DNA from 2 places in the Collinsella sp. AF04-24 genome. Region 2 is predicted to be linked to the other one. Evidence: riboswitches for the same ligand, from Rfam matches in the RefSeq annotation. Region 2 holds a riboswitch; the other holds the start of a gene.
The links. Region 2 has a riboswitch for thiamine pyrophosphate ahead of thiC (phosphomethylpyrimidine synthase ThiC). Riboswitches for the same ligand answer to the same signal wherever they lie in the genome.

Region 1: linked by a shared signal. The riboswitch ahead of thiM (hydroxyethylthiazole kinase) and the one ahead of thiC (phosphomethylpyrimidine synthase ThiC) in region 2 are both predicted to bind thiamine pyrophosphate.

Annotation. Positions count from the first base shown of each region.
Region 1 is NZ_QSBK01000007.1:81,607-96,040, forward strand. It holds gene DWV32_RS04085 (GTP-binding protein) at 1-156, opposite strand, end outside; gene DWV32_RS04090 (arsenate reductase family protein) at 243-584, opposite strand; gene DWV32_RS04095 (flavodoxin family protein) at 602-1,225, opposite strand; gene DWV32_RS04100 (diguanylate cyclase domain-containing protein) at 1,337-2,869, opposite strand; gene DWV32_RS04105 (EAL domain-containing protein) at 2,996-5,713, opposite strand; gene DWV32_RS04110 (patatin family protein) at 6,043-6,912, shown strand; gene DWV32_RS04115 (thiamine phosphate synthase) at 7,136-7,831, opposite strand; gene DWV32_RS04120 (thiamine-binding protein) at 7,828-8,169, opposite strand; gene thiM (hydroxyethylthiazole kinase) at 8,173-9,012, opposite strand; TPP riboswitch at 9,064-9,174, opposite strand; gene DWV32_RS04130 (HAD-IIB family hydrolase) at 9,236-10,144, shown strand; gene DWV32_RS04135 (LysR family transcriptional regulator) at 10,155-11,051, shown strand; gene DWV32_RS04140 (5-methyltetrahydropteroyltriglutamate--homocysteine S-methyltransferase) at 11,204-12,337, shown strand; gene DWV32_RS04145 (uracil-xanthine permease family protein) at 12,461-13,795, shown strand; gene DWV32_RS04150 (alpha/beta hydrolase) at 13,859-14,434, opposite strand, start outside.
Region 2 is NZ_QSBK01000003.1:31,133-45,566, forward strand. It holds gene DWV32_RS01695 (cell division protein SepF) at 1-151, shown strand, start outside; gene DWV32_RS01700 (YggT family protein) at 209-454, shown strand; gene DWV32_RS01705 (DivIVA domain-containing protein) at 516-1,190, shown strand; gene DWV32_RS01710 (nitroreductase family protein) at 1,357-1,887, opposite strand; gene DWV32_RS01715 (DUF47 domain-containing protein) at 2,171-2,794, opposite strand; gene DWV32_RS01720 (inorganic phosphate transporter) at 2,862-3,911, opposite strand; gene DWV32_RS01725 (hypothetical protein) at 4,162-4,500, shown strand; gene DWV32_RS01730 (Bax inhibitor-1 family protein) at 4,581-5,276, shown strand; gene DWV32_RS01735 (TIGR02452 family protein) at 5,417-6,550, shown strand; gene DWV32_RS01740 (SGNH/GDSL hydrolase family protein) at 6,626-7,285, shown strand; gene DWV32_RS01745 (pentapeptide repeat-containing protein) at 7,365-7,976, shown strand; gene thiD (bifunctional hydroxymethylpyrimidine kinase/phosphomethylpyrimidine kinase) at 8,122-8,952, opposite strand; gene thiC (phosphomethylpyrimidine synthase ThiC) at 9,131-10,465, opposite strand; TPP riboswitch at 10,458-10,573, opposite strand; gene DWV32_RS01760 (hypothetical protein) at 10,637-11,158, shown strand; gene DWV32_RS01765 (YaaA family protein) at 11,199-12,008, opposite strand; gene DWV32_RS01770 (aminopeptidase) at 12,111-13,508, opposite strand; gene polA (DNA polymerase I) at 13,675-14,434, shown strand, end outside.

The DNA.
Region 1 (14,434 bases), on a different contig from region 2:
GATAAGGCTGGCGTCGACGTTGATCTCGCCGATATCGTTGACGATCACGGCGGCGCGGATGCCGCCGTCGTTAGCGAGGATGTGGTTGAGCAGCGTGGTCTTGCCGGCACCGAGGTATCCGGTAAGCATGATGATCTTCACGGGTCTGTTGGGCATGTGCCCTCCTTTGTTAGACATGGCTTACAGTTAAATCTTATGCCAAACGCCTGCTCTTATACCCACGCGCCGGCAAATAACACAGGCTACTCCCAGGCTCCCCATACATCGGGGCAATAACCGACGGTGGCCTTTTTGCCGTTGCGCACGATGGGCTCGGCTAGAACCTGCTGGTTCTCGAGCAACTTGTCGAAGCGCTGGCTAGGGGTGAGGTGCTGGATGAGCGCGAGCGTCTCCTCGTCCTTGGCTTTGGGGTTGAGCAGCTTGTCGATGCCGCCGACCGCCTGCATCACGCTCGTGAGCTCGCCCTTGCTCATCTCCTTTTCCTTAAGGTCGATAAACTGCACCTTAATGCGGCGCTCCTTAAAATAACGCTGGGCCTTCTTGGTATCGAAGGACTTCTTAGTCCCGAAAATTTGAATATTCATATCTATGTTCCGCCGTTCTACCTGATGAAGTTGGTCCTAGCGCGATCGGCCTGGGGCGCTTCGATGCCGGCGGACTTTCCCACCTCGATGCAACGCAGCAGCCAGGCCATGTTTTTGCCGATGTTTCGCATGGTGGCAAGGCCTTCGGCGTCCTGGGCGGCCTCGCCCGGCATGGCGCCAAAGACGTTGTTCCAGTAGGTGGATGCCACCACGGGCATCTGGTTGATGGTGAAGTACTTGTTGAGCACATCGAAGGTGGTCGACGTGCCACCGCGACGGGCAACGGCGACAGCGGCGCCCGGCTTGTGCGCAAAGGCCTTGCTGCCTGCATAGAATGCGCGGTCGAGTGCCGAGAGGATGCGTCCGCTGGGGTGCGCATAGTAGACGGGCGAGCCAAAGACAAAGCCGTCTGCCTGCTCGGCAGCGGCAATCAGCTCGTTGACTACATCGTCGTCAAAGGTGCAGCGGCAATCGAGCTTGCCGCACTGGCCGCACCCGATGCAATCGCGAATAGGCTTGGCGCCCAGCTGAAACATCTCGGTATCGATACCCTCGGCGTTGAGCTGCTTGGCGACCTCGGCGAGTGCGCGGGCGGTGTTGCCGTTTGCCTTGGGGCTGCCATTGACCAAAAGAACCTTCATCACTAACTCCCTCTGCTGTCGGTGACTTCTGCGGAGGATTATCGCACGAGCGGGCAGATGGCGTGGGGCGCGATGCGAAACGGGCTGTGTTTCGCATCGCGCTCCATAACGCTAGTCCAGCTTGGTGCCCGGTACCTGTGGCGCCTCTCTAATCAGCGCATTAAGTTCGTTCAAAATGGAAACGGGCTGTCGGTCGACGGCGTCCAGATGAAGCGTCGCCACGCGAAGGGGCGGCTGATATTCAAATGAGCCGAGGAGCACGGGCGATCCCAAGAACCGTTCGATTTCGTCTGCAACCGCGTCGGTCTCTTCGGGATCAAGCTCGTCAAAGAGCGCCACGAACATCGGTCCGGTCGAGCGGAACAGACGACCCTTGCCGCGCGAGCAATCCATGAGGCAGGCGGCGCTTTCTGCCAAAACGCGGTCGCCTGCATCAAAGCCAAAGCGGGCATTGACCTGTGCGATTTCGTCGATTTTAATGGCGATCAAGCCCGCGTTTCGTGCCACGCGACGCATCTCGCCAATGGCGTTGACCAGGGCATGGATATCGCCCAGACCGGTCACGGAATCGGTCGTATCTGCCAAGCTTCGGTTGGTGACAATGCCCACATACATGTTGGGCTCGGTATCGGTGCCGTCCAGGCGGTAACCTGTGCAGTCGCAAAGCGCGTATTTTCCGGCGGTATTCATGACGCGATACTGCATGCAGTGGAAGTGCCACGTGCCGTTTACCACCATATCGAGCTCGGCACGTACGTTGTCGCGGTCTTCGGGGTGAACACGGGCAAGCCATATATCGAGCGAGTTGTAGGGATGCTGGGAGGGTAGGTCAAAATCGCGCACGGCATTAACCGACCATTGCGATTCGCCGGTGTCGAGGTTAATGATGAACGGATAGCGTGTCTCGGAGCTCATGGAGATCGCTTGGAACACTCGGTCGTTGCAGGGGGGGGGTTGTTCGGTGACCGGGCGTTGCGGCGCATCGCCTTCTTCCGGTTGTTGCACACGGTACATGAGCTTGTAGCGATACATTTTGCGGTCGGCGTCCTTTGTCATCTGGCGACGCGTATCGCCTGCAAGCGGGTCGACGCGCGAGCAGCCAAAACTAAAGCTGGCGATCATGGGCGCCTTGCCGTCCGATGTTGCCTCGATAAGATTGGCACGCGTCCGCTCCAGGCGCTGCTCGAGCTCGGCTTCGTCTGTCGTGGGGGATATAAGTACAAATTCGTCTCCACCGATACGGAACAGCAGCTCATCGTGCTCCATTGTCTCGGTGAGTGCGCGGCAGATGCTCAGAATGTAGCGATTGCCCTCGGCGTGGCCAAACTTATCGTTGCAATGCTTAAGGCGGTCGATATCGATATAGGCGCAGGTGAAGGGGGTGCCTTTGCGCCAGAGCTGATCGACATGGCGGTCGAGTCCGCCACGGTTGCCAAGATTGGTGAGCGAGTCGATATAGGCGCTGCGTTCGAGCAGCTGACGCTCTTGTTGCAGGACGGCGAGCGTTTTCTGCAGTTGCTCGCCGATGGCGCGCAGCTCCGTGGGCAGTGCAGCGACATCGAGCTCGGCGGTCGAGGCCCCGTTCGCGAGTCGCTGAAGATGGGTAATGATTGATTGCTCGCCCAGGCGATACGACTCGTTCATGATGGATAACCTCCTTGGGCACAACAGTGGTTTGTATCATATTCCCAATTCGGTTTGGATTGGGGGAATAAGTTAGCCGATGGGGACAAACGCCCCTTCGGCGGTAGTGTTTTGTGCGTAAGCGTATCAGTTGCGGCCGCCGCCATCGAGCAGCGCTTCAAAATCCTCCACCTGCATGGGGCGGTAGTAGAGGAAGCCCTGAGCGTAGCGGGCACCCATGTGGCGCAACATGTTTGCCTGCTCTTTGGTCTCGACGCCTTCGATTACAACGGGCAGATGGAGCGATTGTGCCATCTCGAGCATTGATGAAACGATTTGCGCGCTACGGCTTTGATCGCGGTCGGCGGGCACAAACGTGCGATCGAGCTTGATGACGTCGACGTTGACGTTCTTGAGCATCGCGAGCGTAGACTGGCCGGTGCCAAAATCGTCCATGTAGGTCGAGAAACCGCGAGTGTGTAGGTCGGCCGTCAGCTTATCCACGGCCTCGGACTCTCCCGTATAAGCCGTCTCGGTGATCTCGATGCGCATGAGCTCGGGCGGTAGGTTGTATTGGGCGGCAAGCGCCCCCATATGCTTGGCGACGTCGCAGGCAAGGATATCCACGCGCGACACATTGAGCGAGATCGGAACTACGCGCAGCCCTCGATCGATGCGCTCACGCAGCCACGAGGCAACGCCCTGCCAAACGTATTTGTCGAGCGTCACCACAAAACCGCTTTCTTCGAGGGCGGGGATAAAGGTAGCGGGTGAAATGAGGGAGCCATCCTTGTCAATCCAGCGCGTGAGTGCCTCGGCGCCAATGATCTCGCCGGTTTCCATGTCGACCTGGGGCTGCACGTAGTAGGTAATGCGGCCGTTTGAGAGCGCATACTGGAATTCGGTCAGCGTGCGGTGGAACGCGATTTCGTGCTCGTATTCCTCGGGGCGGAAAATGGCAATGCGCTCCTTAAAGTCGTTTTTTGCGCGCCGATTGGTAAACATGGCCTTGGCCTGCGCATCGATGGTGATTTCCTCGTTGGAGTCGATGGGGTAGACGCCCATGAACGGCCAGAAGCCCACGCCGTCATCATGCTTGACCACGGCCTGGCGAACGCGGCTATAGATCTGATGGACGGTGTCGTGTTCAAAGGGGATGAGTACGCAAAAATCGTCTTGGCCCCAGTACCCTGCGACGCCCATGGCGGCATTCTCGATGTCCTTGAGAACCGTGCCCACATCGGCGAGTACGCGGTCGCCCTCGGCCTGTCCGTGCCATTCGTTGAACAGTCGCATGTGCCCCATATCGACGGTGGCGATACACCAGGCGCCGTTGCGCCTTGTCTCGAGAAATTCGTTGGCGCGGCGCATAAACTCGCTGGGTCGATAGAGACCCGTGAGCGGATCGATGCGTTCGGCGATGGCGCTTTTGCGCTCCACCTCGGGTATGGGGAGGCTGTCGTTGGGAACAAGCCCGCCGGCCGTGCGAATGCGACGGTCGAGTTCGCCTAAAACGGCGGCCGTTTGATTGGTCAGGTGCTCGTAAAAGGCCGGAACGACAAGACAGACGGGGGTAATAGTGTCGCCCGCGATTCGAACGGGAGCGAAAACGGCCTCTTTGAGATGTTGGATCAGTTGCTCGAATGCTTCGTGATCCAAATTGTTGCTAAGCACGACGAACTGGGCGTTGCGTGAACGGAAGACGCGACTCCTGCCGCGAGTAATCGACAGCATGCGGCCTGCGTATTCGGCGAGCATGTTGTCGACGGCCTCGGCCCCGTAGAGCTCGTTGAGCTTTGCCGTGCCGCGAACGCGCACTGCTATAAGCCCCGTCTCGCAACGGTCGCGACGGCAGGCATCGATAGCGTTGATCAGCGTGCGCTGCGTTCCGAGACCCGTGGCGGCGTCGACGGTCTCGGCAAGCGAGTGGTTGACGAGCTCGCCGACATAGAGCGAGGGGACATTTCCGTCGCCGTCGATACGAAACCCGCGAGCACGGCCGAGGATGTAATCGCCGGCGGCATTGCGCACGCGGTACTGCATGACGTGACGATGTTTGGAGCCGTCATAGATTTGGTCGATGTCGTTGGTATAGGCCTCAAGGTCATCGGGATGGACACGCGTTTTCCAATAATCGTGACAGTTGTCTATATGCTCCGAAGGAAGACCAAGATCGCGCAGGGCGCCTTGTGACCAAAGGGTTCGATGTTTGTCCAAGTTCTCGATAAAGAAATAACGGCCTTCGTTGAGCATCGAAAGGGCGTCGAAAATTCGATCGCTTATTTCGAAGTCGTCGGTGTGGGCTTGTGCGATATTGCGTCGATCAAGGTGCACGGCATGACGTAGCTTGTAGTCGTACATGCGATGGTCGGCATCGTTCGTCAAGCGATTGGGGGCTTCGCCCAGGGCGGGGTCGGCGTGTGCCACTCCGTAGCTAAACGAGTGAGGCATCTCGGCATCGTTGTTTTTGAGCAGGACCGTTCGGCAGCGTTCCAGACGTTCGGCGAGGTCGTCCTCGGTTGCAATCGTAGACAGGATGGCAAACTCGTCGCCTCCCAGACGAAACGCCGCTTCGTCCACCTCCATATACAGCTTGAGATAGAGGCTTACCTGCAAAATATAGCGGTTGCCCTCGTCATGGCCAAAGACGTCGTTGCAGTGCTTGAGATTGTCGATATCGATGTACGCCATGGTAACGGGGGTGTCCTGCTCCCAGAGCTCCTCGAGGGAACGGGCAAAGCCGCCGCGGTTGCCAAGCCCGGTAAGCTGGTCGGTAAAGGCGGTCCTGACCAGATCCTCCTGACGCTTGAGAAGGTCGCGGACGGTCTTTTCGAGCGTTTCAGTGTAATTGCTGGGGGTATCCATGCTGTAGGCGGCTTTCTGGGGTCGGGGCGGATTGCGTCGGGCGAGCTCGTTGTGCACACGCGTTGTTGCTCAACGCCTCGCGTGTTTCCAAGCCCCCGCCTTGCTGCGTCGTTGGGTTTATTTGTCGGCTGACGTTCGTTGCTGATAACTACTGAGTAGTATAAACAAGTGTATGGAATTATGCAGGGGTGCCCATGTTGCGGGCGGCCATTATTCGCCATTATTCGCCAAACGGTAACGCGACGATGTTCGATGAAAATGCGACTGAGGCGATATATGTTGACGGGTATACTTGTTTCGTTTTAAAACGCAGGAACGGAGATGGTCGCATGGCACAGCCAGATACGACGCCCACGGTGGGGCTTGCGCTCGAGGGAGGCGGCTACCGCGGTATGTATACGGCGGGCGTGCTCGACGTATGGATGGAGTGCGGCCTGACCTGTGACCATATGGTGGGCGTCTCGGCGGGCGCGGCGTTTGGCTACAACTTTAAATCGCGCCAGATCGGCCGTGCCATTCGCTACAACAAGGCCTATTGCGCCGACAAGCGCTATGCGAGCGTGACGAGCTGGCTGCGAACCGGCGACATGTTCAATGCCGAGTTTGCCTATCACGAGGTTCCCATCGAGCGCGATCCCATCGACCTGGAGGCTTATCGTGCCTGCCCCATGCGGTTTACCTGCGTGTGCACCGATCTTAAGACGGGGCGGGCCGTCTACCATGACCTGCCTTACGGTGATGAGCATGATATCGAGTGGATCCGGGCGTCGTCGGCGATTCCCGTGGCAACACGACCCGTTGCCATTGAGGGGCACAAGTACCTGGATGGCGGCGTTGCCGATTCCATTCCCAGCGCATGGCTGTTTGCGCAGGGCTATGACCGCAACGTGGTGGTGCTGACGCAGCCGGCGGGCTTTGCAAAGCAGCCCAATAGCGTGATGCCTATGCTGCGTCGCGTGTATCGTCACTATCCGGAGTTTGTTGCGGCGCTTGAGCACCGGCACGAGGTATATAACGCCACGCTCGACGACCTGGCGCGTCGCGAGGCCGCTGGCGAGATCTTTGTGGTGCGGCCGAGCGAATCGGTGAAGGTGCCGTCGCTGTGCCGCGAGCCCGATGAGCTTGAGCGTATCTATCAGATCGGCCGTCGCGATGCGGAGGCGACGCTGCCCGCGCTGGAAGCGTATCTGGCGGGGTAAGGGCTGCTACGGAAAGCGCATTCCGGAATATGCGCTCAGACTGGGATGCGGTTTCCGCGAGGGGGCGGTCGCGGAAACCGCATCCCAAAATTTGCGCTTGGAATGGGATGCGTTTTCCGCTGGCCCTCTATATGGAAAGCGCATCCCAGAATGGACGTCCAAACTGGGATGCGCTTTCCGCTGTCGAAGGTATGAGGCTGCGGAGCAGCTGCTCGGCATAGGCCTATGCCTGCTGCCAGGTGTCGACGAGTTCCTTGGCAGCGGCGTAGGGGTCGTCGGCACTGCAGACGGCGCTCACCACAAAGAAGCCGTCGACGCCGGTGGCCTTGAGCTGCGGCAGGTCGGCCATCTTTACGCCGCCGCCCACCACGATGGGCACGGGGCTTGCCGCGTGGAGTGCGGCCAGGTCCTCAAAGCTTTTGGTGATGATAGAGCCGTCGGCCGCGCGTCCGCAGTCGCGCTTGGTCTCGGTCTCGTGGAGCGGGCCGATGCCCAGGTAGTCGACTAGGCTCATGTCGGCGGTCTTGACGTACTCGAGCATCTCCTCGCAACGGGCCGAAAGGCCCACGATGGCATCGGGGCCCAAAAGTTTGCGGCAGACCTCGACGGGAATATCGCTCTGGCCCACGTGCACGCCGTCGACAGCAATGCCCTGCTCGCGCGCGGCGAGTACGCAGTCCAGGCGGTCGTCGATCAGCAAAGCGACCTGATCGGTCTTGCCAGCCTGTGCGATTGCCTGCGCGGCGTCGCCGGTCAGCGCGATGATCTCGCGGGCGCTTGCCACCTTGGAGCGCACCTGGATGCAGGTAAAGCCGGCATCGAGTGCCTGGGCCACCACATCGCCCACGGGGCGCCCGAGCGTGTTTTCGGGGCCGAGTACCAGATAGGCCGAGATATCAAGGTTGTCGCGGATGCTCATCGTGCTTCCTCCTGCTTTTTGATCTGTGCTTCCATGCGCTCGAGTTTGCCGGTCATGGTGTCGGTAAATCCGGGTCGAATATCGGCTTTGAGCACGACTTCGGTGCGGATGCCCTTGCTCGCCAACACAAAGGTTGCGTCGCGCACGACCTGCATGACCTCGTCCCAGTCGCCCTCGATCTCGGTGAACATCGAGGTGGTGCGGTTGGGAAGGCCGCTCTCGCGAATGACGCGCACGACTTCGGCGACCTCGGCAGACAGCTCGTCGCCGGTGCCACATGGGGCAATGGCCACAGCGATCAGGGTGTTCATGCCGGCATTGGTTGCGGGCTCGGACATGGCTTATGCCTCCTCGAGCTCGAGTCGGTTATCGGCAATGTCCTGGGCGGTCGCACGGTAGAGCTCGTCGATAAAGGCGACCTTAAAGCTTGCCGGCGCGTCGGCGACAGCAGCGGCACGCGTACCGGCAACGTTGTAGACGGCGGTGCCGCAGATGGCTGCCGTAAACGGATCGGCAGCACAGGCGTACACGGCCAGCACGCCGCCCTGTGAGCAACCACAGCCGGTGATCTTGGACATGAGTGGGCTGCCGCCGTGGGACTTGGCCACGGTCGTGCCGTCGGTGATCAGGTCGACTTCACCCGAGACCACTACGGCGCCGCCGGTGTAGCGAGCGAGCGCCACGGCGGCATCGCGGGCGGCGTCGACCGTGTCGGTGGTGTCGACACCGCGTACGCGGCTCAGATCAGCCGCCTCGCCCTCAAGACCCCACAGGCCGGCGAGCGCGATAATCTCGGAGGCGTTGCCGCGCACGATGGCGGGTTTGTACTGCTTGAGCTCGTTTACCAGCTGGGTGCGCAGGCTACCGATGCCCAGGCCAACCGGATCGAGCACCCAGGGCTTGCCGGCGTCGTGTGCCGCCTTGGCCGCGCGGGGAATCGTCTGCTCGTAGATGGGGAAGAGTGTGCCCATGTTGAGATAGATGGCGCCGCCGCCGGCAACGAGCGCCTCGCCCTCGTCGGGCAGATAGACCATGGCGGCCGATCCGCCCACGGCGAGCTGTGCGTTGGCGACAAAGTCGATCGTCACCGTGTTGGTGATGGAGCCGGCCATCGGATTGGTGGCGCGAATCTCCTCCACGGCCTTGATCACTTGTTGCTTGAGCTGTTTCGAATCGATCACTGCACATGCCTCCTTGGCATAGAAAAGGGGCGCTGTGCATAGACAGCGCCCCTGTAAAGGCGGCATGCTCCCTACGCCAGCATTAACTGACAGGTTCAAAGGATTGGGCCCCATGCCCTCTCAGCCTTGTGGTTTGCACCGCCGGCACTCCCGCATCGAATCTGTTGTTCCCTATACTAGCGCATCGGTACAATGGTTACGATGAAAACGACTGGGGGACCCTATGATCAAACTTGTGCTGACCGATATGGACGATACGCTGATTCCAGCCGGGCATGACGGCGCCAGCGACTACGCCATTGAGGGTATCCATGCCATGCAGGCGGCGGGTCTGCACTTTGGCCCGGTTTCGGGCCGTCAGCCGTCCGCGATGGGCTGGATGTTCAAAAATCGTTCCGAGTGTTTTTCGACCGGTGCGTTCTGTAACGGCCAGGTGATGTTTGTCGACGGCGAAGCGGTCGCCTCACGTGCGACCGATAGCGACGCGCTTATGCGTTTGGCCGCCTATCTGGAAGAAGAAACCGACGATACCTATCTGAAGGTCTACAGCTTAGGTGATGACTTTTGGGATAACGATGCCTATTGCGTGACACGTGATGCCGAGCGCGTGCGCCGCGCCATGGAATCAGGCGGCAATGCGTGGCTCAAAGGCGAAGAGGCCCCGTGTCGTCCCGTTGTCGATGACGCGCCGGTGTTTAAGGCGAATATCTGGAGTGCCCGTTCGCGTGAGGAGCTCGCGGAGCTACGCGAGTGCGTTGCCGCCGAGGTGCCGGAACTCTCGCTTGTGTTTCCCAACAACCGAGTGCGCCTGTTCGACATCCTTCCGGCCGGTTGGGACAAGGGCTGTGCTGCGCTGGAGCTGGCGCGCGCTTTGGGCCTGACGCCCGACGAGGTGGCCGTATTTGGCGATTCCGATAACGACCTGCCCATGATCGATGCCGTTCCCAACTCCGTTGCAGTCGCCAATGCCAACGAGGCCGTTACGGCGGCGGCGCGCTGGCATATTGGCGCTGCGGCAGATGATGCGGTCGCCGGGGCTCTGCATCAGATTGCCGCCTGCGCCGCGACGGGGGAGATGCCGTCGTTTATGCGCCAGATGGACGCGGCGGGTCTTGGCGCCGTGAACGTCTAGGGAGAAAGTCATGAAGCTTCAGCAGCTCAGGTATGTTGTCAAGGTTGCCGAATGCGGTAGCATCACCGAGGCCTCGCGCCGACTCTTTGTGTCGCAGCCTTCGATTACCGCGTCGATTCGCGACCTCGAAAACGAGATGGGCGTGCGCATCTTTGAGCGCACCAACAAGGGCGTCATTGTGTCCGAGGAAGGCGAGACCTTCTTGGGCTACGCGCGCCAGGTACTCGACCAGGCCGACCTGCTCGAGGGCAAGTACAAGGGCGCATCCGAGCAGGTGCCGCACTTTAGTGTGAGCTGTCAGCATTATTCCTTTGCCGTTAACGCGTTTGTTGACGTGATCCGCGAGTTCGATGCCGCGCGCTACGACTTTACCCTGCGCGAGGAGCAAACCCACGAGATTATCGAGGACGTCGCGCACATGAAAAGCGAGCTCGGCATCCTGTATCTGTCGGAGCGCAATCGCGAGGTCATCGAGCGCATGTTGGCGGCCAACGAGCTCGTGTTCGAAGGGCTCTTCTGCGCCACGCCGCATGTCTTCGTGTGCGCCGACCATCCGCTGGCGGGCCGCTCGAGTGTGACGCTCGAGGACTTGGAAGACTACCCGTTCCTGTCCTATGAGCAGGGCAGCTATAACTCGTTTTATTATTCTGAGGAGCTGACCTCGACCTTTGAGCGCCGCAAGAATATCCGCGTGCGCGACCGTGCGACGCTGTTCAACCTAGCTATGGGCCTTAACGGCTACACGGTGTGTTCGGGCGTGATCAGCCATGAGCTTAACGGCCCCGGTATTATCTCGATTCCGCTCGATGTAGACGAGTACATGGAGATCGGCATTATCACGCGCAAAAATACGACGCTCACGCGCTATGGGCAGGCCTATATCGAAGCGATTCGTCAGCATATTTAGCTCACTTCGAGATACCCATGTGAGGCTGAGCTCCACTGTTGCTCAGTATAGAAAAAACTAATAACAAACCTATATAAACGTATATTTTACGATGGCCATATAAGCGCTCATACTCTGTCCCAGTAAAGCAACCAATGCAAAGGGAGATATCTATGAGCACTTCAATTCAATCGAACGCGCCGTTTCGCGCTGATATCGTCGGCAGCTTTCTTCGTCCGCAGGCCGTAAAGGATGCCCGCGCTGCCTATGCGGCAGGCACGCTTGATGCCGAGGGGCTTAAGGCCGTCGAGGACGAGGCCATTCGCGATTTGGTGGCAAAGCAGAAGGCCGCCGGCCTGCAAGTTATCACCGATGGCGAGTTCCGCCGCAGCTACTGGCACCTCGATTTTATGTGGGGCCTTAACGGCATTGAGCGCCGCACCTCGCGTACAGGCTATATGTTCCACGATGAGGAGACTACCGCCGACACCGCCGTGGTAACCGGTCCCATTGGCGGCAAGAATCATCCGTTCGTCGAGCATTTTAAGTTCGTCAAGGCGCTTGAGGGGGAGGGCCAGGTCGCACGGCAAACCATTCCGGCACCGATCCAGACATTCTCCGAAGTCACGCTCGACCGTTGCGATGGCCAGCAGGAGAGTCTGCGCGCCGTCTACAAGACCGACGAAGAGCTCGCCGATGCCATCGCGGCAGCATACCGCACCGTGATTGCCGACCTGTACGCAGCAGGCTGCCGCAATATCCAGTTTGATGACTGTACTTGGGGTATCTACTGCGACACCGATTTCGTGGCAAAGACCGGCATGAGCCCGGTCGACCTGCAAAAGGTAAGCGAGCTGGGCGTGGCGCTCAACAACGCCGCCATCGAGGGCAAGCCCGACGATCTGGTCATCAACACGCACGTGTGCCGCGGCAACTATCACTCCACGTATGCCTTCGAGGGTGGTTACGATCCCATTGCACCGTACCTGTTTGCGCACGAGGATGTCGACGCGTTCTACCTTGAGTTCGATACGCCGCGCGCCGGTGGCTTTGAGCCACTCAAGTATGTTGCTCCCGGCAAGAAGGTCGTGCTGGGCCTGGTGACCACCAAGGCCGCTGAGCTCGAGGACGAGGATGCCATCGTCGAACGTATCCACGAGGCCGCAAAGTATGTGCCGCTCGTGAACCTGTACCTGTCGCCCCAGTGCGGCTTTGCCAGCTGTGAGATTGGCAACAAACTGACCGAGGACGAACAGTGGGCAAAGATCGCGCTGGTCAAGCGCATTTCCGAGCGCGTTTGGAAGTAACGCTACCGTTTGCAGGTGACGGCGCGTGCGAGACATGGCATATCACGTACAATGGTTCGGATCGTATCGTTCGGGCAGGTTATCCGATATGCCTGATCGCCCTTCCATCATGAAAGGACTTCCATGTCCCAATCCTCGACGCCCGCCGTCACCGATGCCATCTACGATGCATCGTCGCTCGGCCGCCCGCGCATGTTTGTGTTGGGTTTGCAACACATGTTTGCGATGTTCGGAGCCACGGTGCTCGTGCCTGTGCTCACCGGCCTTTCCGTTTCGGCGACGCTTCTGTTCGCCGGCATCGGCACGCTGCTGTTTCATTTTCTATCGCGCGGTAAGGTGCCCGCGTTTCTGGGCTCGTCGTTTGCTTTTATCGCGGGTTATGCCGCCATTGCACCCAACGGCGAGGCCGAGCTTTTGCCTTACGCTTGCCTGGGCGTAGCCTGCGCCGGCCTGCTCTATCCGGTGCTGGCGGCGCTGTTCCGCGCATTTGGCGCCAAGCGTGTCATGCGCTTCTTTCCGCCGGTGGTGACCGGTCCCATCGTCATTTCCATCGGCCTGATCCTGGCGAGCTCTGCCATTGCCAACTGCCAGACCAACTGGCTTGTCGCCGTTATCGCTGTGGCCGTGATCGTCATCTGCAACATCTGGGGCCGCGGCATGATCAAGATCGTGCCGATTTTGCTGGGCGTTGTGGTGAGCTATGCCGTTGCGACTGCGCTCGGCGAGGTTGATTTCTCGGGCGTTGCCGCCGCTCCGTGGGTCGGTCTGCCCATCGTGTGGGACAACACCGTGTTTGCACTCTTTGGGCCGCAGTTCGATAGCGGTCTTGCCACGACGGCCATCATCACCATCATGCCGCTGGCTTTCGCGACCATGATCGAGCATATCGGTGATATCTCGGCTATCGGCTCCACTTGCGAGCGTAACTACATCGCCGATCCCGGCCTGCATCGCACGCTGCTCGGCGATGGTCTCGCCACGATTCTGGCGTCGCTCTTTGGCGCTCCGGCCAACACCACGTATGGCGAGAACACCGGCGTGCTCGCCCTGACGCGCGTGTTCGACCCGCGCGTGATTCGCATTGCCGCCTGCTGCGCCATCGTGCTTTCGTTCTGCCCCAAGTTTGCTGCCGTGATCGCCGCCATGCCAGCGTGTGTAATCGGCGGCGTGTCGCTCGTGCTCTACGGCATGATCAGCGCCGTGGGCGTCCGTAACCTCATCGAGAATCAGGTTGATTTCCAGAACAACCGCAACGTGCTGGTGGCGGCTCTGGTGCTCGTGCTTTCGCTCGGCATTGCCTACAGTACCGCCGGTGCCATCGTGCTGGAGCTGGGCGGCGTGACCATTTCGCTCTCGGGCCTTGCCGTGGGTTCGCTGGTGGGCATTGTGCTCAATGCCATCCTACCGGGCAACGACTTTGAGTTCGACGTCTCTGAACTCGAGGAGGCCGCCGAGTAAGGCCGGCTATCGATAAATCTAAAAAATGGCTCCCATGCGTGCAGCTACGCGTGGGAGCCATTTTTAGTGCGTGAGTATCCAGTGGATGCCGCGGGCCATGCGCAAGTCGGTTTGGGCAAAGTGATTGCCGGGGTTGAGCTCCAGCGTTGTTGGAATGTCGCGCTCGACGAGCAACGCTTCCATCGCGCGTGTGTCGTCGAGTACGTGCCGCATCATGCGGTTGGGCGTCTTGGTTTCCTTTTTGCCGAGTGACAGATAGATGGCTTGCGGGCTGCCGGCAAATGGCGCCGTGCTGGCGCGATCGACAAATTCGGGAAACCACAGCGACCCCGATGCGCTTGCAGCGCGGTCAAAGGCGTCGGTTTGCCAGAGAGCCCAAAGCGAAAAGAGGCCTGCCAGCGAGTAGCCAGCAACGCCGTGCCAGGTGGGCGGCTGAGGAAGCGACGACTCGACCTGGGGGATTATCTGATTCAGCAGCTCATCAAGAAAACCGGCAGCTTGGCCGCCGAAAGGCTCGGCATCGCGCACGGTTCCGTCGCATGCCCAGGGGCTCAGCTCGCGATTCCAATCGAGCCCGCCAATGGCGACGAGGGTGAATGGCGGACAGTCGAGCTCTCGGCAGCACTCGTAGACTTTACT
Region 2 (14,434 bases):
GCGCGTCTTGGACTTCTCTTACGGCTTTGCCTGCGGTCTGGGCGCCACGGTCAAGGAGGTAGGCGACCGCGTGTTCATGGTGCTGCCCGCCGGTTGCGAGGTCAAAGATTCCGATCTCAAGAAGCTTCGTGCCGACGGCTACCTTAAGTAAAGACAAGACGAGGAGATTCCCATCAACATCTACACTATCGTCCAGCTGGTCAACACGCTGTTCAACTTCTATTCCACGCTCATTGTCGTCTACTGCTTTATGACGTGGATTCCCATGAAGCAGGGTGGTTTACTTCAGGATATTGCTGCGGTGCTCGATAGCGTGTGCGGTCCGTGGCTCAACCTGTTCCGTCGTTTCATTCCGCCGATGGGCGGTATCGATTTTTCGCCGGTCGTTGCGATTATTGCGTTGCAGTTGGTGCAGAGGCTGGTTCTGCAGCTTCTTATAGGTATACTCGTATAGAACTGACTTTGTAACTTACGTCGGGCGTGTAGCGCCGAGGCGATGAAAAAGGAGACTTGTTATGGCTATTACCCCTGCAGACATCCAGGCTCAGACTTTCTCTGAGGCCAAGCGTGGCTACGATCCTGCCGAGGTCGACGTCTTCTTGGAGACGCTGTCCTCCGAGGTTGACGCTATGCTCGCTAAGATCGTCGACCTTAAGGGTCGCCTGACTGCTACCGAGCAGCAGCTTGCCGATGCGCAGGCTCAGCTTGCCCAGGCTCAGGATGCCACCGCCCAAGCCGTTCCTGCCGCCCCCGTGGCTGCTCCCGCCCCTGACTTCTCCGCTCAGGAGCGCCAGATTTCCGCTGCCCTGATTGCTGCCCAGCAGACCGCTGAGACCATCGTCAACGATGCCAACGAGAACGCTGAGCGTATCCGCAACGAGGCTGACGCTAAGGCACGCGAGGTTATCCGCCAGGCTCTGACCGAGAAGCAGGCCGAGCTCGAGGAAATCGATCGTCTCAAGGCTTCCCGCGAGGAGTTCAAGGCCGAGTACCTCAAGCTCATCCAGCACTTCATGGACGATGCCCAGAACTCCTTCCCGGCCGACCTCATGGCCTCCACGCCGGTCGGTTCTGCCGCTTCTCCTGCGGTGACTGTTCCCGCCGAGCCGCTGCCCGTCGCTGACCCGGTTGTCCCCGTGGCCGATCCCTTCGCCCCGATCGACAACTTTGCCGCCGACGACCTGGACTAACATTCGGCCTACAATTTAGTGCCTAGAAAGGACCCGCAGCTTGCGGGTCCTTTTTATGACTGTGCCGGGGTGCGTAACATAAAAAACCGAGCCCTGCACATAGTGGCGCAGAACTCGGCGAACGGGTGAGCGGTCAAGGGTAGGTTTTAAGGCATGTCCCAAAAATCTACTTGAGGAGGAAGTCGGAGAGGGGAATGGTGCGGGCCTCGCGATGCTCGGGGTCTGCGATGTGGTCGGCAGGATAGCCACAGACGAGCATGTGATAGGGATAGACACCCTCGGGCAGGTTGAACTGCTCGCGGGCTAGCTCGGGCTTAAAATGGCACACCCAGCACGTTCCTAGACCCTGCTCCTCGGCTTCCATCAGCATCTGATCGCAAACAATCGAGGTGTCGATAGCGCTGGAGTTTATCTGGTCATAGGGGCGCACCCAAGCGTCTTCGGTAACGCTACAAATGAGGAAGACAAGCGGAGCCCCAAAGATAGACCCATCACGAGCAAACCGAGGCTGACAAGCAGCAGCCTTCTCCAACAGCTCAGGCGTATCCAGCACCATCACACGGGCTGGATGATTATTACAAGCAGAAGGAGCAATACGCCCAGCCTCAACAATGGCATCCACCACAGCCTGCTCAACAGAACGGTCCTCAAAAGAACGACAAGAATACCGACCACGAGCCAGATCCAAATAAGACATACAAGCCCTCCTAAAATTAAAAATCAAACAAACCAAAAGTAACCCAAAGAGTACCCAAAGCAGCAATCAGCCAAACGCTCATCAAGGGCCAAAGTGTCCGAACGGATACCAAAGGTCCCTTCAGCCAAACCCCCATCGCGCTAAATCTATCAGCCAAAGTTCCCAATGGTGGTACGTAAGGCGAAGGGCCGGCCACGGTTTACTTTCGAACGACTCTGCAAAGCAGCCGGAGTGAGAAAGCAAACCGTGGCCGGCCCTTCGCCGCCGGGACACGTACCCCCAATTAACTGTTCTTCATGACAATCGAATCCACGACATCGGCCACATTCTCGCAGCAGTCGGCGCAGTACTCCAGGAAGGCGTACACGTCACGCCAAGCGATGACCTCGAGCGGGTCCTTGCCGTTAACGTGCAGGTTACGCATGGCGTTGATATAGAGCTCGTCGGCCTCGGACTCGATGGTGTTGATCTGGATGACGAGCTCGCGCAGCGTTTTGGACTTGCGGTAGTTAGGCAGCTCGACCATCAGGTCTTTCATGGCGCGGCAGGCGTCGGTCACCTTGTGGGCGATCACGATGGCATCGGGATGGATGCTCTGGATGTTGGTGAAGTAGACGCGCTGCACGACGCCCTCGATACGGTCGAGCACGGTGTCGAGCGAGCAGCTCATCAGATCCAGGTCCTCGCGCTCAAGCGGGGTGATAAAGGCCGTGAGCAGGGCGTCCTCAAGCTCATGGTGCTTCTTGTCGGCCGCATGCTCGATCGCGTGCATCTTGTCGAGCATATCGTGAATCTTCGCGGGATCGAAGTTCTCGAAAATCTTGGTAAGCAGCTCGGCGGCCTGGACGGCAAGGTCGGCGCAGGCGACGTAGTTGTCAAAGTAGAACGAATCGGGTTTCTTTGCCATGAGTGGGTCCTTTCGAGGCGAAGACGGGTGGGCGAGGTGTTACGGTCCGGATGGACGTTCGGTTTGACTAGATGAACATCATGAACAGCTTGGCCATGACAAAGCTGATGAGTCCGCAGGCGGGGAAGGTGAAGAACCAGGTGAACATCATGTCCTTGACGACGCCGAAGTTGATGGCCGAGAGGCGTTTGACGGCACCGACGCCCATGATGGCGCAGGTCTTGATGTGCGTGGAGGACACGGGGATGCCGGTAAGGGTGGCAAGCAGCAGGTTCGCGGCGCCCGCCAGGTCGGCGGAGAAGCCCTGGTACTTTTCGAGCTTGACCATGCTCTGGCCAACGGACTTGATGATGCGCTCGCCGCCCACGCTGGTGCCGATGCCCATGGTGGCCGAGCATAGCAGCATAATCCAGATGGGGATGCCGGCATCGCCGACGCTCGTCTGGCCGCTGGCAAAGGCCACGCCTAAAAAGAGCACGCCGATGAACTTCTGTCCATCCTGCGCGCCGTGCATAAAGCTCATGGCCGCAGCGCTCGCGATCTGAGCGTATTTAAAGAAGACATTGGCACGTCGCCTGTTGGCGGCGGCGAAAAGAATCGAGACGAGCTTGCACAGGACCCAGCCCATGACAAAGCCCAGACCGATGGAGAGCGCCAGGCCGTAGATGACCTTCATCCACTCGTGGACGTTGACGCTGCTCGCACCGCCGAGGGCGATGGCGGCACCGGTCAGGCCGGCGATAAGGCTGTGGCTTTGCGAGGTGGGGATGCCAAAACGCGACGCTGTGGCGCCGTAGACGACGATGGAGAACAGCGCCGCGCACAGACAGGCGAGCGCCATGGTGCTGTTTCCGCCAAAGTCGACAATATGGGAGATGGTGTTGGCGACGCTCGCGTTAAAGTGCGTCATGATGAGCACGCCAAGGAAGTTGAATGCGGCACTCATGAGAATAGCGGCGCGGGCGGGCATGCAACGCGTAGTGACGCAGGTCGCGATGGCGTTGGGTGCGTCGGTCCATCCATTGACGAAGATGGCGCCGAGCGCGAGGATCACGGTGACGGCAAGGACTGGGTTCGACACAAGTTGGCCGAGGAAGGTTGAGAACGTTACGTCCATATATGGGCTTTCTCGAAGTTTGCAGGCACGTTACAGAAACATGATAAATCGTATCACCTCCTGCGGGTTTCTTTACCGAGTTCTGATGGGAGCAGTGAATTTTTTGGCACTAAAAATGATTATTAGCCCTGTTGACCGTGGGTGTTCTTTTTGCTAACACACCATGAGGACACGTGCGCGCGCCCCAACACCCCAAAACCACAGTCTGTTCGCTTTACAATATGCAAACATGCGTTCGATAATAGGAGGCATGGAATATCGACAGACAGACGGCAAAACTCGGCGCGTGCACAAGCAGTATGTGGACGTCGTGGCTCGCATTCTCGCGGGCGGACAGGTTGTGCCGGTTACCGTCTGCTGGGTTGACGGTCGCTGCTTTACGATTGACGAGATTGTCTCGTCCACTGGGTTTGGCCTGACGGTTCACGGCATTCGTACGGCGACTTATAAGGTTCGTTTTGGCGGACATGCGACCGAACTGTATCTGGAAGAGCAGACACGCGAGCGACCGGATGGCTCGCAGACTCATCTGATGCGTTGGTGGGTGTGGGCGTTCGACCGAACACTCGAGAGCGAGCGCCGCAGGTAAGAACGCGTGGCGTTCGGGTACAATGGCAAGAAACTTGTCAGCTACGGCGCCGTCGCGGTGCTTTTTGAAAGGACGAAATTATGAACGATATCCAGGGCTATCAGAATGGCCCCATCGAGACCGGCGCAAGCCGTGCCAAGGAGATGTCGCCGCGCGCGTACAACCTTGTCATGTCTGCTCTGATCTTTTTGGGCTTTTGCGCCATGGGCGCCGGTGCTTACTTTACGAGCACCATGTCGTTTGCGCGCATGATGATGAGCGGCGCCGCTTTGCCGCTGGTCTTTGGCTCATTTATTTTGACCATCGTCGGCATGGTCATGATGTCGGCTGCTGCCAGCAAACAGTCCGTGGGCCTGTCACTCGTGGGCTACGTGGTCTTTGCGAGCACCTTTGGCCTGACGGCGTCGTTTGGTCTTGCCAACTACGACCTGCCTACCATTAACACCGCCTTTATCGCCACGGCCGCCATCACCTTTGTCTTTGGTGCGCTGGGCGTGACCTTCCCCAAGTTCTTCCAGCGTGTGTATGGCATTGGTTTTGGCATCCTGCTTGCCACGATTCTGGTCGAGATCGTGCTGATGTTCATGGGCGTTTCGCAGTCCATCACCGACCTGATCGTGATCGTGGTGTTCGCCGGCTTCATCGGCTACGACACCTATGTGGCAACGACGGTGCCGCCCACGCTGCCCAACGCCGTGCTCATGGCATCCAACCTGTTCGTGGACATCATCAACGTGTTCCTGCGCATTCTGAACATCCTCGGCCGTCGCGATTAAAGCGCGGCATTGCGATGCTTCCTGCCGGACGCGGTAAAACGATGTGAAAGGCGGTCCTTCGGGGCCGTCTTTTTTGTACGCGGCGGGGTATCATGGATGGGAAAAGCCGATAGCGGCAGCGACAGGAAAGGTGGCCACGTATGGCAGACGTCGACAACAGGAACCGTAACCGCAGGTCCAACCGAGCGGGTCAGCCCAATCCCAAGCGCGAGGCCCGTGCCAAGGCCGCCGAGCGTCACGTGGCAACTGTGTCCGAAGCGTGCGCCAAGGATATCGAGCGTTCGCTCGCCGGTGTTCGCGAGTTTGACGGTATGCCTGCCGGCTTTGTCGCGGCGATGAAGGCCAAGGTTCAGAGTGCTGTGGCCGCCGAAGAGCAGGTCGCCGAGGACGTCGAGAACGCGGAGACTACCGAGGTCGAGGCGGCGCCCGAGACCGAGGCGGCGCCCGAGCCCGTCGAGGAGCCTGCCGAGGAAATCGCCGAAGCTGAGTCCGCGCCTGCTGAGGAGCCCGCTCCGGTCCTGCCCGAGGTCACTGTGCTTGATGCCTCCGCCACGCAGGCAATCCTCGATAACGGTCGCGGCTATGCGCAGTTCTGCGACATGGCCGTGCTCGCCTTTGCCTCGTTTACCAATCCGGGCGGTGGATATATTCAGGGTTATCTGGGCCAGGAGGCCACGCTGTGCGCCGATTCGTATCTGTACAACGTTCTCGATAGGCAGCGTAAGTGGTACGGCGAGAACCGTCGCCGCAACATCAACTGCGAGCTCTATCGTAACCGCGCCCTGGTGGTGCCTGCGGTGCGCTTCGACCGCAACCACGTGCATGCATACGCCGACGTGATCGTGGCCGCCGCGCCCAACGTTAGGCGCGCCCGCCAGGAGTATCGCGTGAGCGACGATGCTCTGCTGGATGCCCTGCGCGACCGCATTCGCTTTGTGCTCGCCATCTGCGATGAGCTTGGTCGCGAGAAGCTCGTGCTGGGTGCTTGGGGCTGCGACAACAACGGCTTTGATGCCGAGGCCGTGGCCGAGCTCTTCCGCAAGGAGCTCGCGTCGGGCGACTTCAAGGTCAAGCAGGTCTTCTTTGCCGTGCCCTCTACGCGCTGGGACGAGGACTTCGCCAAGTTCGAGCACGTGCTGGCAAACTTCCCCGAGCGCAACGAGGAGTCCTATGCTCAGGTTGCCGCCCGCACCGCAGCCGCCCGTGCCGCCGAGCAGGCTCAGGCCGCTGCCGAGGATGACGAGGATGACGACGACTGGCGCAAGTACCTGTAAACGGTGCGCGTGATGCGATATACCGAGCCGACGGGGGCTGCTCCCGTCGGCTTTTTATTGAGTGGGGAGCTTACGATGAAAAACGTTCTATGCTTTGGTGACAGCAACACCTATGGTTACGATCCGGCGGGCATGCGCGACGGTACCGCGGTGCGCTATGCGCAGGATGTGCGCTGGTGTGGCGTGGTCCAACGTGACTTAGGCGAGGGCTGGCATGTAATTGAAGAAGGCCTCAACGGCCGCACGACGGTACGCGACGACATGTGCCATCTGGACACTAACCTCAACGGTATTCGCGCGCTTCCGATGCTGCTCGAGGCCCATAAGCCGCTGGACGCCATTGTGATCATGCTGGGCACCAACGACTGTAAGACGGTCTTTAACGTGACAGCTTCCGATATCGCCCGTGGCGCCATGGCGCTGATTCGCGCCGTCCGCGCGTTTCCGTGGACCGACGCTGCGCCTTGCCCGCGCATCCTGCTGATGGCTCCTATCAAGATCAAGCCGCAGATCGCCGATGTGTATATGACCGACTTTGACGAGCATTCCGTTGAGGCATCTGAGCATTTTGGCGAGTACTATGCGCACGTGGCCGAGCAGTTTGGCTGCGACTTTTTGAATGCCGCCGAGTTTGCCGAGCCGGGCGATATCGACTATCTGCATATGATGCCCGAAAGCCACGAGAGCCTGGGTCACGCCGTGGCAGCCAAGCTCAAAGAGATGCTCGGTGAGTAGCACGGTCCCAAGCCACCGCAAAGGGGACAGGCACCTTTGTGGTGGTTTTGCCCGGGTAAACGAACGGATTGGCTGCCATATGGGCATGGACGAGCTCATCGACCTCTTTGCCGAGGGCGATGAGCTCGTCTCCAATACCGCTTTTGAGGATTTGGATCTTGCCTACGACGTGGCGAACGGCGCGACCTTCGATGGCGTTGTGTTCCGATCTTGCGAGTTCGATAGCGTTGACTGGAGCGGCTCGACGTTTCGCGACGTGGTGTTTCGCGGTTGCCGCTTTATCCGCTGCAACATGGAAGGCTGCTGGCTCAGCCGCTGCGACTTCGTTGACTGCTCGGCACCGGGACTCAACTTGCTCAAGGCGCGCCTGTCGAGCGTGTCGTTTGGATCGTGCGATTTGAGCTATGCGAACCTTTCGGAGGGACGCATTGGCCCTATGACAGCATGCGATACACGTCTGAGAGAGGCTGCGTTTCAGGGTGCCAAGCTGGGTCAGATACGCCTGGATGGCTGTGACCTGACGCGTGTTGATGTGTTCAAGACGTCGCTTTCCGGCGTTGATGTGTCGCGCTGTACATTTGCAGCGCCCGTTGTTTCGGGCGATTACCATGAGCTGCGTGGCCTGACGGTCAATGCCGAGCAGGCGCTGGCACTCTCGGGTTTGTTGGGAATTCAACTCGCCGACGACTAGACGCCCCGGCCCTTTGCTCGACCGCTATCTAAAATCAAACCGTCGCAACATCCGATGATTTTTCGCGTTTGCACGATTTTCATCGAATGTTGCGACGGTTTTTGGTGCAAGGTAGCCTGTCTCTTTTTGGCAGGTTACTGGCTATTTAGTACTGCCACATGTGGTTGACGGGGCCAGAGCCTTTGCCCATGTCAAAGCCGGCGGCGAGAGCGCCCGTTAGGTAGGCCTTGCCGGCGTTGACGGCGTCGGCAAGATCCATGCCCTGAGCCAGCGCGCAGGCGATGGCGGACGAAAGCGTGCAGCCGGTGCCGTGTGTGTTGTCGGTCTCGATGCGCTTGTGGCGGAACCACGTGGTGAGCGGATCGCCCAGATGGTTGCCCTCGTCATCGAGTGGCGCGGGTTCGGCCAATACATCGTTGGCCTCGTTGACAAGATGCCCACCCTTAACGAGGGATGCGCAGCCAAAGCGGCGGGCGAGGAGCATGGCAGCATTTTGCTGCGTGCGCTCGGAGTCGACCTCGTAGTCGAGCAGGGCCATGGCCTCGGGAATATTGGGCGTGATAACCGTCGCCAGCGGGAACAGGCGGCGGGTGAGCGCCTCGGCGGCATCTTCGGCAATCAGCCGTGCGCCCGAGGTGGCTACCATGACGGGGTCGACTACCACGTTTGTCGCGTTCCAGGCGCTCAGGCGGTCGGCGATAACCTCGATAATCTCGGCAGAGGAAACCATGCCGATCTTGACGGCGCTTGGGCGGATATCGTCAAATACGGCGTCGATCTGCGCAGCGACGATATCAGGGGAGATATTCTGCACGGCGGTGACACCGAGCGTGTTTTGTGCGGTGATGGCGGTGATGGCCGTCTCGGCATACAGGCGGTGCGCCGTGATGGTCTTGATGTCGGCCTGAATGCCGGCGCCACCGCTGGAATCGGATCCTGCGATGGATAGAACGGCAGGTACCTTACTGCGATCCATGTTTGCTCCCTTGTTCGGTCGGAATCAAATGGGTCTTTAAGCCAGCATTATAAAGATGCCCGGGCCGACTCTATGTCGAACCCGGGCGGGCGATGCAATCTTTACGCAAATGTAAGCAAATGTTCACACGTCAACAATTGACGAACACCATGTTACCGATTGTGGCTCCGGTGACGAGTTAGTCCTCCATGCCGAGGTCGATCGTCGTGCCTTCGAACACCTTGTTAACGGTGCGGACGGCGCACATCTTGCCACACATGGTGCAGGTGCCCTCGGTGGCGGCGGGGGACTCCTCGTAGCGCTTCTTACCGGTGACCGGGTCGAGAGCACACTCCCACATGGCATCCCAGTCGAGCTTGCGGCGTGCCTGGCCCATCTTGTCGTCCATGTCGCGGGCGTGCGGCACCTTCTTGGCGATATCGGCGGCATGTGCGGCGATCTTGGTGGCCATGAGGCCATCGAGCACGTCCTGGGCGTTGGGCAGGCACAGGTGCTCGGCCGGCGTCACGTAGCACAGGAAGTCGGCGCCGGAGCTGGCGGAGATGGCGCCACCGATGGCGGCGGTGATGTGGTCGTAGCCCACGCCGATATCGGTCACCAGCGGCCCGAGCACATAGAACGGGGCGTTGTGGCACAGGCGCTTCTGTAGCTTCATGTTGGCGGCGATCTCGTCGAGCGCCATGTGACCCGGGCCCTCGACCATGACCTGGACGCCGGCGGCCCAAGCACGCTTGCACAGCTTGCCCAGCTCGATCATCTCGGCAGTCTCGGTGGCATCGTTGGAGTCGTAGAGGCAGCCCGGACGGCAGGAGTCGCCGAGCGAAATCGTCACGTCGTACTCGTGGCAAATCTCGAGCAGCTCGTCAAAGTACTCGTAGAAGGGGTTTTCGTTGCCGGTGACCTCCATCCAGCCAAACAGCAGCGAGCCGCCGCGGCTCACGATGTTCATCAGGCGGCCGGTCTCCTTAAAGGTCTTGGTGACCGACTTGTTGATGCCGCAGTGGATGGTCATAAAGTCCACGCCGTCCTCGGCGTGCGCGCGCACGACTTCGAACAGGTCTTCCTTGGTGAGTTTGACCAGCGGCTTTTCCATGTAACCGATGGCGTCGTACATGGGGACGGTGCCTACCATGAGCGGCGTCTCGTCGATGAGCTGCTGGCGGAACTGGCGTGTCTTGCCCGAGTTGGAGAGGTCCATGATGGCGTCGGCGCCAAAGTCCTCGGCAATCTTGACCTTCTTCCATTCCTCGGCGGCATCGGCTTTGTCGCCCGAGATGCCCAAGTTCACATTGACCTTGGTGGACAGGCCCTCACCGACGCCAAAGGCGCGCATGCCCTTTTTGATATGCACGATGTTGGCGGGAATGGCGATGCGGCCGTCGGCCACGCGCTCGCGGATGTAGTCGGGGTCGCGATGCTCGCGTTCGGCAACCTCCTTCATCTGCGGTGTGATCTGCCCGGCGCGGGCGAAGTCGATTTGCGTGACGAGCTTGGGCTCGGTCTGTGTGCTCATTGGCACGGCTCCCTTCGTTGGCATTACCCATATCAGGTTTGCGGGTCAGGGCGGGCGCACCCAATCTCAGCCTGCCGTCTTGTCCCGCAAGCTCCCCGTTTATGTAATGGGCTCAAGTATAGCTCGAATGGGTACGATTGGCCTAACGAGCGTGCCTGCGGGGAGGCGAACATGGAAGACAAGCATCTATATCGAGAGACACAATGGGATGTGTCGGCCGAGGAGGGCCGTGCCCATCATGGCCTTGTTGCGATTGGTTTTGCGGTGCTTGCCGTGTTGGTGATTGCCTTTTGTATTTGGACGTTTGGCGGTCGCGGCGGCGCTGGCTGGGAGTTCGAGGCTGATGATGCCCTACCGATCATGACGGTGAGGAGTACTGGCGGTAATGCCAATACGCTCGCCGTTCCGGGCGATTATTGGTACCCGCGCGATGAGTTTGTGCAGTTGCAGCTGAGTGGTGGGTCCATTCCAGGTGAAGAAATCGAACGCGTGACGTTTGATGCGGCGCTCAAAACGCTGACGGTGAAGCTCAAAAATCAAGGAGACGTTCCCACGACCATGGATATCGCCCTGACGGAATGGCGCCTGGAGCCTCCGTCGGGCGTCAAGGTGTCCGAGGTAGAACATGTCAAGATTACCTATCAGGACGGCTCGACAAATGAAATTGCCAGAGCCGACGGCTTGGCGCAATAGCCGCCGTGCCTAGGCGGCACATTCAAAAGTAGCGGTGGTCCTACAAGGCCTGTTCGTTCAGGAAGACCAAAGTGTTTTTATTTGAAAGCTCGGGAAAGTGACGATAACCAACGTCGAACGCGGTGAGCCCGCTTACATCCTCGAGCTTGTTTTCTGCCATCCAGCGCACCATGGAGCCTCGCGCCTTTTTGCTGGCGGTCGAGCGCTGGATGGGCTTACCGCTGCGGATGCCTTCGCCAAAGAGGCATGTGACGACCGTGACATCGGTGGTGAGGCGGGGCAGGACGGCTTTGGCGTATTCCACGCTGGCAAGGTTGACGATTGCAGCGTTGGAGTCCGCCGGAGCGATGGCCCGTGCGAGTTTGTCGCCCCAAAACGCGTAGAGGTCTCGGGCATCGTCGACGGCAAGCTTCGCCCCCATTTCGAGCCGATAGGGTGACACGCCGTGGAAGGGGCGCATGCATCCGTAGAGTCCCGAGAGGATCCACAAATGGTCTTGCAACCATGCGAGCTGCGCGGAATCCATCACCTCGGGCGCCATGCTCTGGTATTGAATGCCGTGATAGGACATGACGGCAGGGGAGAGGTGTCGGGCGAGTGCGGGATTGTCGAGATCGCAGTTTGTCAGGATGGGCCCGAACTCATGCAGGGTGTTGAGGCAAGGCCCCAGCAGTTTGTCACTCACGTTCCATAGCGCCTGCAGACCGCCGCTGCCTTCATTTCGCTCGATATCTAGCAGTGCGCGGTGGAGGCGAGCCGTCTCGTGCGCAAAAGGTGGAATGCCCAGGACTTCAAAAGCATCTTGGGCCGCGCGCATCTGCTTGGCGGGCGAAATGATGACCTGCAGCATGGACTCTCCTCTGCCAAAAAGAAAGTTGCGGAGGAATACGGTCTGTTTTGCCGTTTATGGGCCAGTTTAGTCCGTATTTCACCGCAACTGATGAAGGGTCGGTTAGGCGCGCTCGATGAAGGCCTTGTAGCCGCGATAGGCCTCGTAGATATCGGCCTTGTTAGCGACCTCCCACAGGGCGTGCATGGACAGGACGGCAACACCGGAGTCGATGACGTTCATGCCGTACTTGGCCATGATGTAGGCGATGGTGCCGCCGCCACCTGCGTTGACGCGGCCGAGCTCGCAGGTCTGGAAGTCAACGCCCGCCTCGTCCATGATGTCGCGGATGAGGGCCACATACTCGGCGTCGGCGTCGTTTGAGCCGCCCTTGCCGCGGCTGCCCGTGTACTTGTTAAAGCACAGGCCGCGACCCATAAAGGCTGCGTTCTTGGTTTCGAACTTGCCGGCGTAGCCCGGGTCGAAGCCGGCGGACACGTCAGAGGAGAGCATGCGGCTGTGGGCGAGTGCGCGGCGCAGGACCAGCGGGCTATTCTCGCCGGCGAGCGCCATGATCTCGGCGACGGTGTTCTCGAAGAAGCGGCTCGTCATGCCGGTGGCACCCACGGAACCGATCTCCTCCTTGTCGACGATGAGTGTGATGCTCGTGCGCTCCACGTTGGCGACGTCGATCTGGGCGAGCATGGACGGATAGGCGCAGACACGGTCGTCGTGGCCATAGCCCAGAATCATGGAGCGGTCGAGGCCCATGTCGCGGGCCGGGCCGGCGGGCACGACCTCGATCTCGGCGGAGAGGAAGTCCTCCTCCTCGACGTCGTACTGCTCCTTGAGGATATCCAGGAACATCTGCTTGACGGGCTCCTTGGGAGCGTCCTTGTCGTCCTCGTCAAACTTGACGGGGCGGCCGCCCACAATCACGTCGAGGATCTCGGCGTCGACGGCGTCCTTGGCGGGCTTGGCCATCTGCTCGCTCGAGAGGTGGATCAGCAAGTCGGAGATGGTAAAGACCGGGTCGTCAGCCTTGTCACCGATGTTGATGTCGACGGTGGTGCCGTCCTTTTTGCAGATGACGCCTACGAGTGCGAGCGGGGAAGCGACCCAGTGGTAGCTCTTGACGCCGCCATAGTAGTGCGTGTCGAGGTAGGCCATGTCGCCGGCCTCGAAGGCGGGGTTCTGCTTGAGGTCCAGGCGCGGCGAGTCCACGTGAGCGCCCAGGATGTTAAAGCCCTGCTCGAGCGGGGCGGTGCCCAGGTTGACGAGCATAAGGTCCTTGCCGTGATTGGCGGCGTACACCTTGTCGCCGGCCTTGAGCGCGCGGCCCTCGGAGATCACGGTCTCCAGATTGACGTAGCCCGCCTCCTCGGCCATCTTGATACCGGTCTTGACGCACAGGCGCTCGGTCTTGTTCTCACTCAAAAACTGCTTGTAGCCGCGGCAAAGCTCCTCGAGCTCCTCGATCTGCTGTGGCGTGTACTTTTTCCATGCGCAGGGACGCTCCATGACGCAGGCTCCTTTCGGATCGATCGTGCTGGTTGATGTACCGTGAGCCATCGTATCACGCGCGGGCCCGCGGCGGCAGGGAAGCCTGATGTGCGGTGGCCGTGGGGCGGGGAGCGTGTAAACTGGTGTGAGCAAACCGTGCCCAGCCCAAAGCGAGGTATTCAATATGTCTGACAAGCGCCGTACCTTTGCCGTTATCGACGGCAACTCGCTCATGCACCGCGCCTTCCACGCCGTGCCGCCCACCATGAACGCGCCGGACGGTCGCCCCACCAACGCGATCTTTGGCTTTTTGAATATGTTTCTCAAGATGATCGACGCCTTTAACCCCGATGGAGTCGTTGTGGCGTTTGACAAGGGCAAGCCGCGCGTGCGTATGGAGATGCTGCCGCAGTACAAGGCGCAGCGCCCACCCATGGACCCCGATCTGCACGCGCAGTTTCCGATGATCAAGGAGCTGCTTTCCGCGCTCAATGTGCCGATTCTGCAGTCCGAGGGCTGGGAAGGCGACGATATCCTGGGAACCATGGCGCGCTTGGGTGAGGAGGCCGGCTGCGACATGCTGCTGGTGACCGGTGATCGCGATATGTATCAGCTCGTGACTGAGCACGTCAACGTGGTCTCGACTCGTAAGGGCCTGTCCGACGTGGCGATCATGACGCCCGAGAGCGTGGACGATCTGTATCACGGCATCACGCCGGCGCTCGTGCCCGATTTTTATGGTCTGAAGGGCGATACGTCGGACAACATTCCCGGCGTACCGGGCATCGGCCCCAAAAAGGCGAGCGCGCTCATTGCGCAGTACGGTAGCCTGGACGAGGTTATCGCACATGCCGATGAGGTTAAGGGCAAGATGGGCGAAAACCTGCGCGCGCACATCGACGACGCACTGCTGAGCCGCAAGGTGGCGACCATTCGCACCGATG